Alkalilimnicola ehrlichii MLHE-1: one gene and its partner. The protein of the gene in region 2 interacts with the protein of the main gene of each other region in a pairwise test. Links are inferred from orthologs where the notes say so. Each region holds a gene or a part of one and is shown on either strand. Other genes may lie near its edges. The genes, in order: hflK and ftsH.

The links.
Region 1: the proteins of ftsH (region 2) and hflK interact in binary tests that used the Escherichia coli proteins (3 or more experiments, as listed by UniProt). The link is inferred for Alkalilimnicola ehrlichii MLHE-1 from one-to-one orthologs.

Annotation. Positions count from the first base shown.
Region 1 is NC_008340.1:621,475-627,155, reverse strand. What follows is about bases 975-3,822. They hold hflK (FtsH protease activity modulator HflK), read right to left. Parts: upstream 3,165-3,822; coding sequence 1,785-3,164; downstream 975-1,784. Other genes in these bases: hflX (ribosome rescue GTPase HflX), read right to left, coding at 3,260-3,822; hflC (protease modulator HflC), read right to left, coding at 975-1,785. In the rest of the region: MLG_RS02955 (ATP phosphoribosyltransferase regulatory subunit), read right to left, coding at 1-736; more of hflC, read right to left, coding at 889-974; more of hflX, read right to left, coding at 3,823-4,558; RNA chaperone Hfq, read right to left, coding at 4,590-4,859; tRNA (adenosine(37)-N6)-dimethylallyltransferase MiaA, read right to left, coding at 4,995-5,681.
Region 2 is NC_008340.1:2,241,355-2,249,013, reverse strand. Bases 2,320-5,276 are described here. They hold ftsH (ATP-dependent zinc metalloprotease FtsH), read left to right. Parts: upstream 2,320-2,816; coding sequence 2,817-4,736; downstream 4,737-5,276. Other genes in these bases: folP (dihydropteroate synthase), read left to right, coding at 4,736-5,276; rlmE (23S rRNA (uridine(2552)-2'-O)-methyltransferase RlmE), read left to right, coding at 2,320-2,724. Outside these bases: carB (carbamoyl-phosphate synthase large subunit), read left to right, coding at 1-545; transcription elongation factor GreA, read left to right, coding at 542-1,018; MLG_RS14880 (DUF4149 domain-containing protein), read left to right, coding at 1,098-1,532; ribosome assembly RNA-binding protein YhbY, read right to left, coding at 1,519-1,821; MLG_RS10050 (hypothetical protein), read left to right, coding at 1,839-2,108; more of rlmE, read left to right, coding at 2,095-2,319; more of folP, read left to right, coding at 5,277-5,632; glmM (phosphoglucosamine mutase), read left to right, coding at 5,634-6,989; tpiA (triose-phosphate isomerase), read left to right, coding at 7,055-7,659. UniProt on the Escherichia coli protein: Acts as a processive, ATP-dependent zinc metallopeptidase for both cytoplasmic and membrane proteins. Plays a role in the quality control of integral membrane proteins.

The DNA of each region.
Region 1 (5,681 bases), 1.6 Mb from region 2 along the record:
CCTGAGGCGCCTCAGCCAATACCTCGCCGGCATGGTCGAGGGCCTCCAGGCCGCCGTTGAGCTGCGGCAGGGCCCGCAGCATCCGGCGCAAGTGCGGGTCGATCGCGGCCTCGTCGAGAAGCTCATCGATCTCCGCCACCGCCTTGCGTTGCAATGCCTCCAGCAGCGCCCCCTCCTGCGCGGGGGTGCAGCCGGCGGCCCGGGCCAGACCGCGGAAGATGCCCACATGGCCCAGGTCCAGGTGGGGTTGGGCGACGCCGGCCGTGCGCAGACTCGCCACCGCCAGGCTGATGATCTCGATGTCGCTCTCGACCCCCGCGTGGCCGAACAACTCGGCGCCCACCTGGACCGGGTTGCGCGACCGGGAGATGCCCTCGGGCCGGGCGTGCAGGACGCTGCCGATGTAGCAGAGCCGCGAGGGCGCCTCACGGCGCAGGCGGTGGGCATCGATGCGCGCCACCTGCGGGGTGATGTCGGCGCGAACGCCCATCAACCGACCGGTGAGCTGGTCAGTGAGCTTGAAGGTCTGCACATCCAGGTCGTGCCCGGTGCCGGTGAGCAGCGAGTCCAGGTATTCGATGAAGGGGGGCATCACCAGCTCGTAGCCCCAGGCACCGAACTGGTCCAGCAGTTGCCGGCGCAGGGTCTCCATCTGGGCGGCCCTGGGGGGCAGCAGCTCGTCCACACCCTCGGGCAGCAACCAGCGGTTGTCTTTGCTGAAGGCGGAATCGCTCATGGGAAGTCCTTCAGTTCCGGAAAAAGACGGCAGGGTACAGGTCCGCACGTTCGCTGAGCATGATACCCGTTTGCCTGTCATAAAAAAGGCCGGGCCTTACGGCCCGGCCCGGCTTTAGTCGAAAGCTCGCCTTTAGGAAGACGCCGCGGGGTTCACTCATCGGCCCCTAAGGGGAGTTCCAGACCGTTGGTGTTGAAGTACCGGAAGAACTCACTGTCCGGTGAGAGCACCAGCATGTCCTCCTTGCTCCGGAAGGTCTGACTGTAGGCCCCCAGGCTGCGGTGGAAGGCGTAGAACTCCGGGTTGTCGTTGTACGCCGCGGCGTAGATGGCGGCCGACTGGGCGTCACCATCACCACGCAGGCGCTCGGCATCACGATAGGCCTCGGCCAGGATGACCGTGCGCTGGCGGTCGGCATCGGCGCGGATACGCTCGCCCGCCTCCTCACCAAGGGCCCGCAGTTCGCGGGCCACACGCTCACGCTCAGCCGCCATACGCTGGAAGATGGACTCGTTGACGTCCTCCGGCAGGTCGATGCGCTTGAGCCGCACATCCAGCACCGCGATCCCCACGTCCTCGACCGATTCCGCGGACCGCTCGCGCAGGATCTCCATGATCTCGACGCGTTCGCCGGAGATCACGTTCTCCACCGTGCGCTGACCAAACTCGTCGCGCAGCCCCTGCTGGACGATCTCGCGCAGCCGTGAGTTGGCACGCTGGAAGTCGCCACCGGCAAACGAGACATAGAACCGGGTGGGATCACTGATCCGCCACTTCACGAAGGAGTCGACGATCAGGTTCTTGTTCTCCGCGGTGAGAAAGCGCTGCGGCTCGGCGTCCAGGGTCTGCACCCGGCGGTCGAACTTGCGCACGTTATTGACGAAGGGCAGCTTGAAGTGCAACCCGGGCTCGAAGTCATCGCGCACGACCTCACCCAGGCGGAACTTCAGGGCGAACTCCCGCTCGTCCACCGTAAACACGGAGAAATAGGCCAGGATGGCGGCCACCACCACAACCGGTATCAATACCGACTTAATCATCTGATTCATCAGCGCACCTCCCGGGTCCGCAGCGAGTCACGCGCGCGCTCGGTGGGCGTGACCGCGTCCCGGCCGCCCAGCGGCGGGGCCATGGACAGGTCGCGCGCCTCGTCGTTGTCCTCCCCGTCCTGCTCGACGCCACGCCGGTCGATCATACGGTCCAGCGGCAGGTACATCAGCGGCTGACCACCCTCGACATCGATCATGATCTTGCTGCTGTTGCCCAACACCCGCTCCATGGTCTCCAGGTAGAGCCGCTGGCGGGTCACCTGCGGCGCCCGCTCGTACTCGTTAAGCAGGGCGGTGAAGCGCTCGGATTCACCCTGGGCCCGTGCGATCACCTGATCGCGGTAGGCCTGGGCCTCCTCCCGCTGGCGGGCCGCTTGACCCTCGGCACGCGGGAGCAGTGCATTAGCATAGGCACGGGCGCGGCTGATGGTGCGCTGCTGGTCCTCGCGGGCACGGATGGCGTCGGCGAAGGCCGGCTGCACCTCTTCCGGCGGCTGGGCGTCCTGGATGGCGACCCGGACCAGGGTGATCCCGGCCTGGTAGCGGTCCAGCGCCTCCTGAATGAGCCGCTCCGACTCATCCGCCACCTGGGCACGGCCCTGGGTGAGCACCCATTCCAGCGGTGTGATGTGGGCGCGGGCCGTCTCGTCGGCCCCCGTCATCAGCGCCTGCAACTCCTCCTCGGTAAGCTGATCGGCCAGTTCATCGGCGAGCTGGCCAAAGTCCTCCCCCGGGCCGATCTCCACGTCCTCGGGCGCCTCGGCCTTACCCACCACCTCGCGCAACGCGCTCTCCGCGAGCTGCTTCAGGGTGTCATCCGGAAAGCGGAAGTTGAACAGATAGTTGGCCGGGTCGCTCACCCGGTATTGCACCGCCACCTTGAGGTTCACGATGTTCTCGTCCCGGGTGAGCATCAGGGCCTCGCGCAGCACCGATCGGGTCCGCTCGCCCATGGACTCGTAACCGATCTCGATGGTGCGCACCTCGGAGACGTCCACCCGCTCGACGCTGCCAATGGGACGCGGGAAGTGCCAGTGCGGACCGGGCTGGGTGACGCCGGTGTTGGCACCAAAGGTCAGCTCCACCCCACGCTGCCCCTCGTCCACGATATAGATACCGGAGGCGAGCCAACCGGCGATCACCAGACCGCCAAGCAGGGCAATACCCTTGGCGCCAGGCCCTTTGAAGCCCTGACCGGAACCGCCGCCGTTGCCGGCACCGCCGCCCTTCTTGCCACCGAAAAGCTGGGTGACCTTGTCGCGCACCTTGTTGATGGCCTCATCGAGGTCGGGCGGCCCCTGGTTGTCGCCGCCCCCGCCACCGCGGTTGCCGCCACCCCAGGGATCGCGGTTACCGCCACCTGGCTCATTCCACGCCATGGATGTCTCCGTGGTTTAAAAGGTTGGATCCGCCTGCGCTGCAAAGCGCAACCGATGATTGTAATGAGAGCGTCGCTGTTCCCGCAAGGCGGGGTTCAGGATGGGTCGTGTAGCGCAGTCTCAGTCTCCAGGGGCGCTGTAAGCCCCTCGTTGCTCCGCAACCGGTCCAGTTCGCGCCGGGGCAGGTCCACCAGCAGGTCGATCACACCGTCCTCCTCCACCCGCTCGTCCAGGACCTGGCCGAGCTGATAGAACCGGGCCCGCAGCCGCCCCTGGTGGGCCGGCAGCCGCACGCGGCCCCGTACGCGGCCACCGCCCAGGCACTCGGCCACGGCCTCCTCAAGCTCGTCGAGCCCGCGGCCCGCGGCCGCCGACACCCAGACCGCCTCGGGGGCCTCGCGGTCGTCGCGGAGGATACCGACCGGGTGTTGGCAGAGGTCGGCCTTATTGTACACCGTCAACACCGGCACCTCGCTGGCGCCTATGTCGGCCAGTACCTGCTGCACCTGGCGCGCGTGCTCTCGGCGATCCGGATCGGCTGCGTCCACCACATGCAGCAGCAGATCGGATTCACCCACCTCCTCCAGAGTGGAGCGGAAGGCGGCCACCAGGCCGTGCGGCAGGTCACTGATAAAACCGACCGTATCCGCCAGTATGACCGGCTGGCCGTCCGGGAGTTCCAGCCGTCGCAGGGTGGTGTCCAGGGTAGCGAAAAGGCGGTCGTCGGCGTAGAGGCCGGAACCGGTCAGGGCGTTGAACAGCGTGGACTTGCCGGCGTTGGTGTAGCCGACCAGCGAGACCACCGGAAACTCCTGGCGCCGACGCGCCTGCCGGCCCTGGGCGCGCTGGCGGCGCACCTTCTCCAGCTTGCGCTCCAGTTGCTTGATGCGCGTGCCGAGCATGCGCCGGTCCATCTCGAGCTGGGTCTCACCCGGCCCGCGAAGGCCGATCCCGCCTTTCTGGCGCTCCAGGTGCGACCAGCCGCGGACCAATCGGCTGGCGATGTGGCGCAGCTGGGCCAACTCCACCTGCAGCTTGCCCTCATGGGAGCGAGCCCGCTGGGCAAAGATATCGAGGATCAGGCCGGTACGGTCCAGCACCCGGCAGCGGAACGCCCGCTCCAAGTTACGCTCCTGCGCCGGACTGATGGCGTGGTCGATCAGGACCAGGTCGATCCCTTCCGCGGGGATACGCGCGGCGAGTTCCTCGACCTTGCCCCGCCCCAAAAAGAAACGGGGATCCGGGCTGTGCCGGCGGTGGCGGACCGCGTCCACCACCTCGGCCCCGGCCGACTCAGCGAGTGCCTGGAACTCATCCAGGGTATCCCGCGGGTCACCGTCCAGGTCCAGATGGATGAGCAACGCCCGCTCGCCCCCCTCGGGGCGCTCGAACAGGGCCGCAGGGGCCGTGTTTGTGGGGGTGGCTTCAGATATTGCCGAATTCCTCGCTGGACTGTGCGTGGGTCTCCGTCGGGACCGGCGGCGCGGTGCGCACGTTGCGAGCCGGAACGACGGTGGAGATGGCGTGCTTGTACACCATCTGATTGACGTTGTTACGGAGCAGAATCACGAACTGGTCGAACGATTCAATCTGCCCCTGCAGTTTAATCCCATTGACCAGATAAATGGATACCGGCACCTTTTCCTTGCGCAGTGCGTTCAGGAACGGTTCCTGTAACGATTGCCCCTTGGCCATCAGCTTGACTCCTAAACCTTTCTTGTTGTCCGGGCTTGCGCCGGTCGATCAAATTACCCGCCCAAAAAATTCGGGCATGCCCCAAAATTCAGTACTGTCCAAAGTCTATCACAGGCCTTCCATCACGCGACCGCATCAACCGCCCGACAGGAAACGGCCGACCCGCTCGGGCAGTCCGTCGCGGGCCTGTTCCGGCGTCAACCAAGCCGTCACACCGCGCTCCCGCCGCAGCCAGGTGATCTGGCGCTTGGCGAACTGGCGGGTGGCGGCGATGCCGCGCTCGCGCAGCGTTTCCCGGTCATAGCACCCGTCCAGGTAATCCCAGACCTGGCGATAGCCGACCGAGCGCATCGCCGGCAGCGCCCGATGCAGGTCCGGCCGCTGGCGCAGGGCCGCCACCTCGTCGATGAAGCCTTGCGCCAGCATCTGGTCGAAGCGCCGGGCGATACGCCGGTGCAGTTCGCCCCGTGACTCCGGCATCAGCACCCACTTGCCGATGGGCCAGGGCAGCCGCTGCCGCCCGGCCCTCTGTAGTTCTGACAGGGATTGGCCGGTAAGTTCCCAAACCTCCAGCGCCCGCTGGATGCGCTGGGCGTCGTGGGGGTGGATGCGGGCCGCCGCCTCCGGGTCCACAGCCGCCAGGCGGTCGTGCAGCGCACCCCAGCCGTGGGCGGCCGCCTCGCCCTCCAGCCGCCGGCGCAGGGCCGGGTCGGCCTCCGGCAGCTCTGACAGACCGTGCTCCAGGGCACGGAAGTAAAGCATGGTGCCACCGGCCAGCAGCGGCACTCGGCCCGCAGCGTGGATCTCATGGATGGCCGCCAA
Region 2 (7,659 bases):
TCTTCCCCTTCATCAAGTTCCCCGGCGTGGACCCGATCCTCGGCCCGGAGATGAAGTCCACCGGCGAGGTCATGGGTATCGGCCGCAGCTTTGGCGAGGCCTACGCCAAATCGCAGGTGGCGGCCAGCGTCAAGCTGCCCCGGAGCGGACGCTGCTTCATCAGTGTCCGTGACGTGGACAAGCCGGGTGCCATCGAGGTGGCGCGCGAGCTCATCCGGCGGGGCTTCTCTTTGGTGGCCACCCGCGGCACCGCCGCTGCGCTCTCCGAGGCCGGCGTCGAGTGCGACGTGATCAACAAGGTGCTGGAAGGCCGGCCGCACATCGTTGATGCCATCAAGAACGATGAGATCGACCTGATCGTGAACACGACGGAGGGGCGTCAGGCCATCGCCGACTCCTACTCCATCCGCCGCGAGGCCCTGCAGCACAAAGTGTGTTACACCACCACCATCAATGGCGCCCGGGCCACGCTGCTGGCGCTGGACTACCTGGATGCCGCCGACGTCAACCGCCTGCAGGATCTGCACAGGGAGGCAACCGCATGAGCAAGGTTCCGCTGACTGCGCGCGGCGCGGAAAAGCTGCGGGAGGAACTGCAGCGCCTGAAGACCGTGGAGCGCCCGCGCATCATACAGGCCATCGCCGAGGCCCGTGAGCACGGCGACCTGAAAGAGAACGCCGAGTACCACGCCGCCCGCGAGCAGCAAAGCTTCGTGGAGGGCCGGATTCAGGAGATCGAGGGCAAGCTGTCCAACGCCCAGGTGATCGACCCGGCCGCGGTCAATGCCCAGGGCAAGGTGATCTTCGGCGCCACCGTGGACCTGGTGGACGAGGACTCCGGCAAGGAGGTTACCTACCAGATCGTCGGTGAGGATGAGGCCGACATCAAGCAGGGCCTGGTCTCTGTCAACTCACCCATCGCCCGGGCCCTGATCGGCAAGGAGGAGGGTGATCTGGTGACGGTGCAGGCCCCGGGCGGGGAGCGCGAATACGAGATCGTCGAGGTGCGCTATTCCTGATCGCAAAGGTCGACCCACCGGAGCGGGGGTCTTTCGGCCCCTGGCCCCCCTTCTGCGCCCGGTGGAGTGGGTCCTGCTGGTGTTCTGGGCCGGCAGCCTCTGGGCGGTGGGCTACGTGGTGGTGCCGGGGTTGTTTGAGACCCTGGACCAGGTCACCGCCGGCGAGGTGGCCGGAGAGATCCTGAGCCGCATCAACCATATCGGGCTGTTTTGCCTTGCGGTGCTGCTCCTGGGCCAACTGCTGCGCCGGGTCCGGCCCTGGGCCACTCATTGGCGTCTCTGGCTGGTGCTGGGGGTGCTGGCGCTGACCGCCTTTGCCGAGTTCGTGCTGGCCGCCCAGATGGCCGAGGTAAAGGCCTCGGGTGAGGCGGATGGGGAGCTGTTTGCCTCCCTGCACCGCACCGCCGCCTCGATCTACCTGGTCCAGAGCGTCATCGCCTTCGTCTTGGTGCTGGCGGGGACCGGGCCGGCGCCAGAACCGAAGCCGGCCCCGGAGGGGGTCACGGCAGACTGACCCGCTGGCCGGGCTTCCGGCGCGGGTTGGCGCGATAGAGCACTGCCACCTGACCCACCTTCTGCACCAGCTCGGCCCCGGTTTCGACGCAGATCTGCTCGATGGTGGGCTGCCGGTCTGCGCGTTCCAGGCCCACCAGCTTCACCTTGATGAGCTCGTGGGACTCCAGCGCCAGTTCGATCTCGGCCATCACCGCCTCGGTGAGGCCGGCATTGCCGGTGCGGACCACGGGCTTGAGGTCGTGGGCCAGGCGACGCAGGTGGCGACGCTGGGACTCGTTGAGCCGCATGAGGAACTCCTGAGAAGATGTCGGATAGCGATGGGCGCGAAAGACTACCACGGCGGCCGGTCCTGCGCACGGATAGCGGGCCGTTCAGCAGCGTCAAGCTGGAGCTGGGCGCGGTCACCCTGCTGGCGCTTTGTGCCGCCCTGGTGGTGGTGGCCACGGACTTGGGGCTGTTGGCGGACCTGCTGATCCTGATCTCAGTGGGCGTTGGCGGCGGCCTCTGGGTGGCCTGGCGGACCCGCCGGGTGGTCCGGGCGCAGCAACGGGAGCGGGATCATGGGGCGTCGTAAGCGCAGGCCGGGCAGCCGGCGCTGGCTGGACGAGCACCACAGCGACCACTGGGTGCAGCAGGCGCAGAAGGCCGGCTACCGGTCCCGGGCGGCGTTCAAGCTGCTGGAGATCCAGGAGAAGGACCGCCTCATCCGCCCGGGCATGACCGTGGTGGACCTGGGCGCGGCCCCCGGTGGCTGGTGCCAGGTCGCCGCGGAGTTGGTGGGCGACCGTGGTGCCGTCTTCGCGCTGGATATCCTGCCCATGGAGGCCTTGCCCGGCGTCCACGTCATCCAGGGCGATTTCACCGAGGAGGCGCCCCTGCAGGCGCTGCTCCAGGCGCTGGAGGGTCGGCCAGTGGACCTGGTGCTCTCCGACATGGCCCCGAACCTCTCCGGTGTCCGGGTGGTGGATCAGCCGCGGGCCATGTATCTGGCGGAACTTGCACTTGACTTTGCAGGTCAAGTATTACAACCGGGCGGTGATTTTCTGACCAAGGTGTTCCATGGTGAAGGCCTGGATGACTATCGGCGCGATTTACAACGTCAATTCAGCAAGGTAATCACCCGAAAACCGCGTGCTTCGCGGGCCCGCAGCCGTGAATCCTACCTGCTGGCCCGCGGGTTCGGACTGTAGTAGGGTTCTAGGGAATTGCATTCAGCTCACTGGTGGCCCGGCGTCCGCGCCGGGCCCCATGCAAGTGAAGGAGAGGTCGGCCCGTGAATGACATGGCCAAGAATCTGATCCTCTGGATCATCATCGCCGTGGTCCTGATGTCCGTGTTCAGCAACTTCCAGGAACGCGGTGCCCCGGGGCCGGAGCAGATGAAATACTCCGAGTTCCTCCGCCATGTGGAGGCCGGAGAGGTCCGTGAGGTGATGATCCAGGGCGATAAGATCACCGTGGAGCGCGCCGATGGCACGCGGGCCCACACCTACAACCCGGAGTCGGACAACCGGGCGCTGATTGGCACCCTGCTGGAGCACGACGTCACCATCGATGCCCGCGAGCCGGAAGGCCGCAACATGTTGGTGCAGATTCTCATCTCCTGGTTCCCGTTCCTGCTGCTGATTGCCGTGTGGATCTACTTCATGCGCCAGATGCAGGGGGGTGGCGCGGGTCGTGGGGCCATGTCCTTCGGTAAGAGCAAGGCCAAGCTCATGACCGAGGAGCAGAGCAAGGTCACCTTCAACGACGTGGCCGGCTGCGACGAGGCCAAGGACGACGTGGCGGAGCTGGTGGACTTCCTGCGGGATCCGTCCAAGTTCCAGCGCCTGGGCGGGACCATCCCCCGCGGGGTGTTGATGGTCGGCCCCCCCGGCACCGGTAAAACGCTGCTCGCCAAGGCGATCGCCGGTGAGGCCAAGGTGCCGTTCTTCAGCATCTCCGGCTCCGATTTCGTCGAGATGTTCGTCGGCGTGGGTGCTTCCCGCGTGCGCGATATGTTCAGCCAGGCCAAGAAGCACAGCCCCTGCATCATCTTCATCGACGAGATCGACGCCGTGGGCCGCCAGCGCGGTGCCGGCCTGGGCGGGGGGCACGACGAGCGTGAGCAGACCCTGAACCAGCTGCTGGTGGAGATGGACGGTTTCGAGGGCAATGAGGGCGTCATCGTCATCGCCGCCACCAACCGCCCCGACGTGCTCGACCCGGCCCTGCTGCGCCCGGGCCGTTTTGATCGCCAGGTGGTGGTGCCGTTGCCGGACGTACGCGGCCGCGAGCACATCCTCAAGGTGCACATGAAGAAGGTGCCCCTGGACGACGATGTCACCCCCGCGATCCTGGCCCGCGGCACCCCGGGCTTCTCGGGCGCTGACCTGGCCAACCTGGTCAACGAGGCCGCCCTGTTCGCCGCCCGCGCCAACAAGCGGGTGGTGGACCAGGAGGACTTCGAGAAGGCCAAGGACAAGATCATGATGGGCTCCGAGCGTAAGTCCATGGTGATGAAGGAGGATGAGAAGCGCCTGACCGCCTACCACGAGGCCGGCCACGCCATCGTCGGGTTGGTCACCCCGGAGCACGATCCGGTGCACAAGGTGACCATCATCCCCCGCGGCCGGGCCTTGGGCGTGACCATGTTCCTACCGGAAGAGGACCGTTACAGCTACACCAAGCAACGCCTGAACAGCATGATCGCCAGCCTGTTCGGCGGCCGTATCGCCGAGGAGCTGATCTTCGGCCACGAGCGGGTGACCACCGGCGCCTCCAATGACATCCAGCGGGCCACCGAGATTGCCCGCAACATGGTCACCAAGTGGGGGCTGTCCGCCCGCCTGGGCCCCCTGGCCTACGGAGATGAGGAGGGCGAGGTCTTCCTCGGTCATTCGGTGACCCAGCATAAGGACGTTTCGGAAGAGACCCAGCACGCCATCGACGAGGAGGTGCGGGCCATCATCGACGCCAACTACACGGCGGCGGAGAAGATCATCCGCGAGCACATGGATCAGCTTCACGTGATGGCCGATGCACTGATGCGCTACGAGACCATCGATCGTGCTCAGATCGACGACATCATGGCCGGGCGCGAGCCGCGGCCGCCGAAGGGCTGGTCCGGGCCTTCGGACGATGACGATGACCGTGCCGAGGGCGAGAAGGTGGGTAAGGACGAGCGCGGCCGTATTGGCGGCCCCGCCACCAGCGAACACTGATGGCGGGCAGTGAAGCAGGGCCCGAGGCGCAGCCGCCGCTGCGCCTCGGGCGTTTTCGGCTGCCGTCGACCCGGCCCCTGGTGATGGGGGTCCTGAACGTCACTCCCGATTCCTTCTCGGACGGGGGGGTCCACCTCTCCCGGGCGGCTGCCATCCGCCAGGCCCGGTGTTTGGTGGGGCAGGGCGCGGATATCATCGATATTGGCGGTGAGTCCACCCGGCCGGGCGCCGAGCCGGTGCCGACGGAGCAGGAACTGGAGCGGGTGCTCCCGGTCCTGGAGGCGGTGACGGGCGAGCTCGATGTGCCCGTATCGGTGGATACCAGCAAGCCGGCAGTGATGACCGCAGCCGCCGCGTCCGGCGCCGCCCTGATCAACGATGTCTATGCGCTGCGGGCGCCCGGTGCCCTGGCCGCCGCCGCCGACAGCGGTCTGCCAGTGTGCCTCATGCACATGCAGGGTGAGCCGCGGACCATGCAGCGCGACCCCCGCTACCGGGATGTGGTCGACGAAGTCAATGCCTTCCTCATGGCACGGGTCCGGGCCTGCGAACAGGCCGGCATCCCGCGCGCACGGCTGCTGCTTGATCCGGGCTTTGGGTTTGGCAAGAGTCTCAATCATAATTACACCCTGTTGGGCCGGCTCGATGCCGTCTGTGCGCTGGGGCCGCCCGTGCTGGTGGGCATGTCGCGCAAATCCATGCTGGGGGGCGTCACCGGTCGTCCGGTGGACGGGCGGCTCGCCGCCGGCCTGGCAGCGGCCGTGTGCGCCGTGGAGCGTGGCGCGCGCATCGTGCGGACCCATGACGTGGCGCCGACCGTGGATGCGCTGCGGGTCGCCGGGGCGGCGATGGCCGCGGCACAGGGAGCACCCATAACGGGGCAGGAGAAACAGTAACGTGAAAAAGGAATACTTTGGCACCGACGGCATTCGCGGCACCGTCGGGGAGCCGCCCATCACCCCGGATTTCATGCTGCATCTGGGCTGGGCGGCCGGGCGGGTTTTGGCGCGCGCCGGGCAGTCCTCGGTGTTGGTCGGCAAGGACACCCGGATCTCCGGCTACATGCTGGAGTCCGCCCTGGAGTCCGGCTTTGCGGCCGCCGGGGTCAACGTCAAACTGCTCGGGCCCATGCCCACCCCGGCCATAGCCTACCTGACACGCACTCTGCGGGCCGCCGCCGGGGTGGTGATCAGCGCCTCACACAACCCCCACGAAGACAACGGGATCAAGTTCTTCTCCGATGATGGGGAGAAGCTCGACGATGCCACCGAGCTGGCCATTGAGGCCGAACTGCGGCAACCCCTCAAGCCGGCGCCCTCCGCGCGGCTGGGGAAGGCCTCCCGGATCAACGACGCCCCGGGGCGTTATATCGAGTTCTGTAAACGCAGCTTTCCCTACGAACTGAGCCTGCGGGGCCTGCGCCTGGTGGTCGACTGTGCCAATGGCGCCACCTACCACGTGGCCCCCGCGGTCTTCCACGAGCTGGGCGCCGAGGTCATCCCGTTGGCCGATGACCCGGATGGTCTGAATATCAACGCCGACTGCGGCTCGTTGCACCCGAAGGGCCTCCAGGCCGCCGTGCGTGAGCACGATGCGGACGCCGGCATCGCCTTTGACGGGGATGGCGACCGCGTGATTATGGTGGATCACCGGGGCGAGGTGGTGGACGGCGACGGTCTGCTCTACATCATCGCCCGGCAGCGGATGGCCAACGGCGGGCTTGCCGGTCCGGTGGTGGGTACCGTCATGAGCAACCTGGGTCTGGAGCAGGGCATCGGCCGCTTGGGGCTGCCCTTCCTGCGCGCCAAGGTGGGCGACCGTTACGTGATGGAGATGCTCCGCCGTGAAGGCGGCATCCTCGGTGGTGAATCCTCCGGCCACTTGATCTGCCTGGACCGGACCACCACCGGCGACGGTATTGTCTCGGCGCTGCAGGTGCTGGAGGCCATGGCGGCGCAGGAGCGGACGCTGGCGGAGCTGGCGGACGGTATGGACCGGCTGCCGCAGATCATGGTCAACGTGCCCATCAGCCGCGGCGTGCCGGTCCAGGACCATGCCACCGTCACCGACGCCGTGCGCGATGCGGAAACCCGGCTCGCCGGCCGCGGGCGGGTGCTGCTGAGGCCCTCCGGGACGGAGCCGGTGCTGCGGGTGATGGTCGAGGGGCCGGATCAGGCCGAGGTTTCAGCCACCGCCGAGGCCATCGCCGGCGCCGTGCGTGAGGCGCACGCCACCCTGACCGCCCCCCGTTAAATTGACCCTGCCCGTGGCCGACGGTATTCTTCCCGGCGGTTAATTGTTACGGCAAGGAGTGTGCCATGCGTAAGCCGATGGTTGCGGGCAACTGGAAGATGAATGGGTCCCTGGCGCTAGTCAACGACATGGGGCGGGCCCTGGCCGATGTCGACTGCAGCGCCGTCGACGTGCTGGTTTGCCCTCCGTTTCCCTATATCGGGCCGCTGCGCCGCGCGGTTCCGGACGAGTCCGGCGTGGCGCTGGGCGGGCAGGACGTCTCCCGCTACGACTCCGGTGCCTACACCGGTGAGGTGGCGGGTGCCATGCTTGCCGAAATGGGCTGCCGCCATGTCATTGTCGGCCACTCGGAGCGCCGGGCCATGCACGCCGAGACCGATGAGGTGGTGGTCGACAAGGTGCAGGCGGCGCTGCGCGCCGGATTGACGCCCATCGTCTGTGTCGGCGAGACCCTCGAGGCCCGGGATGCTGGCGAGACCGAGCAGGTGGTGGGTCGTCAGTTGGACGCGGTGCTCGAGTTAGGCGGTTTCGTGGTCGAAAAGCTTGTCTTGGCCTACGAACCGGTCTGGGCCATCGGTACCGGCCGCACCGCCAGCCCGGAGCAGGCTCAGGCAGTGCATGCCTTCATTCGGCAGCGCGCGGCCGATGCCCTCGGCGACGAGTTGGCCCA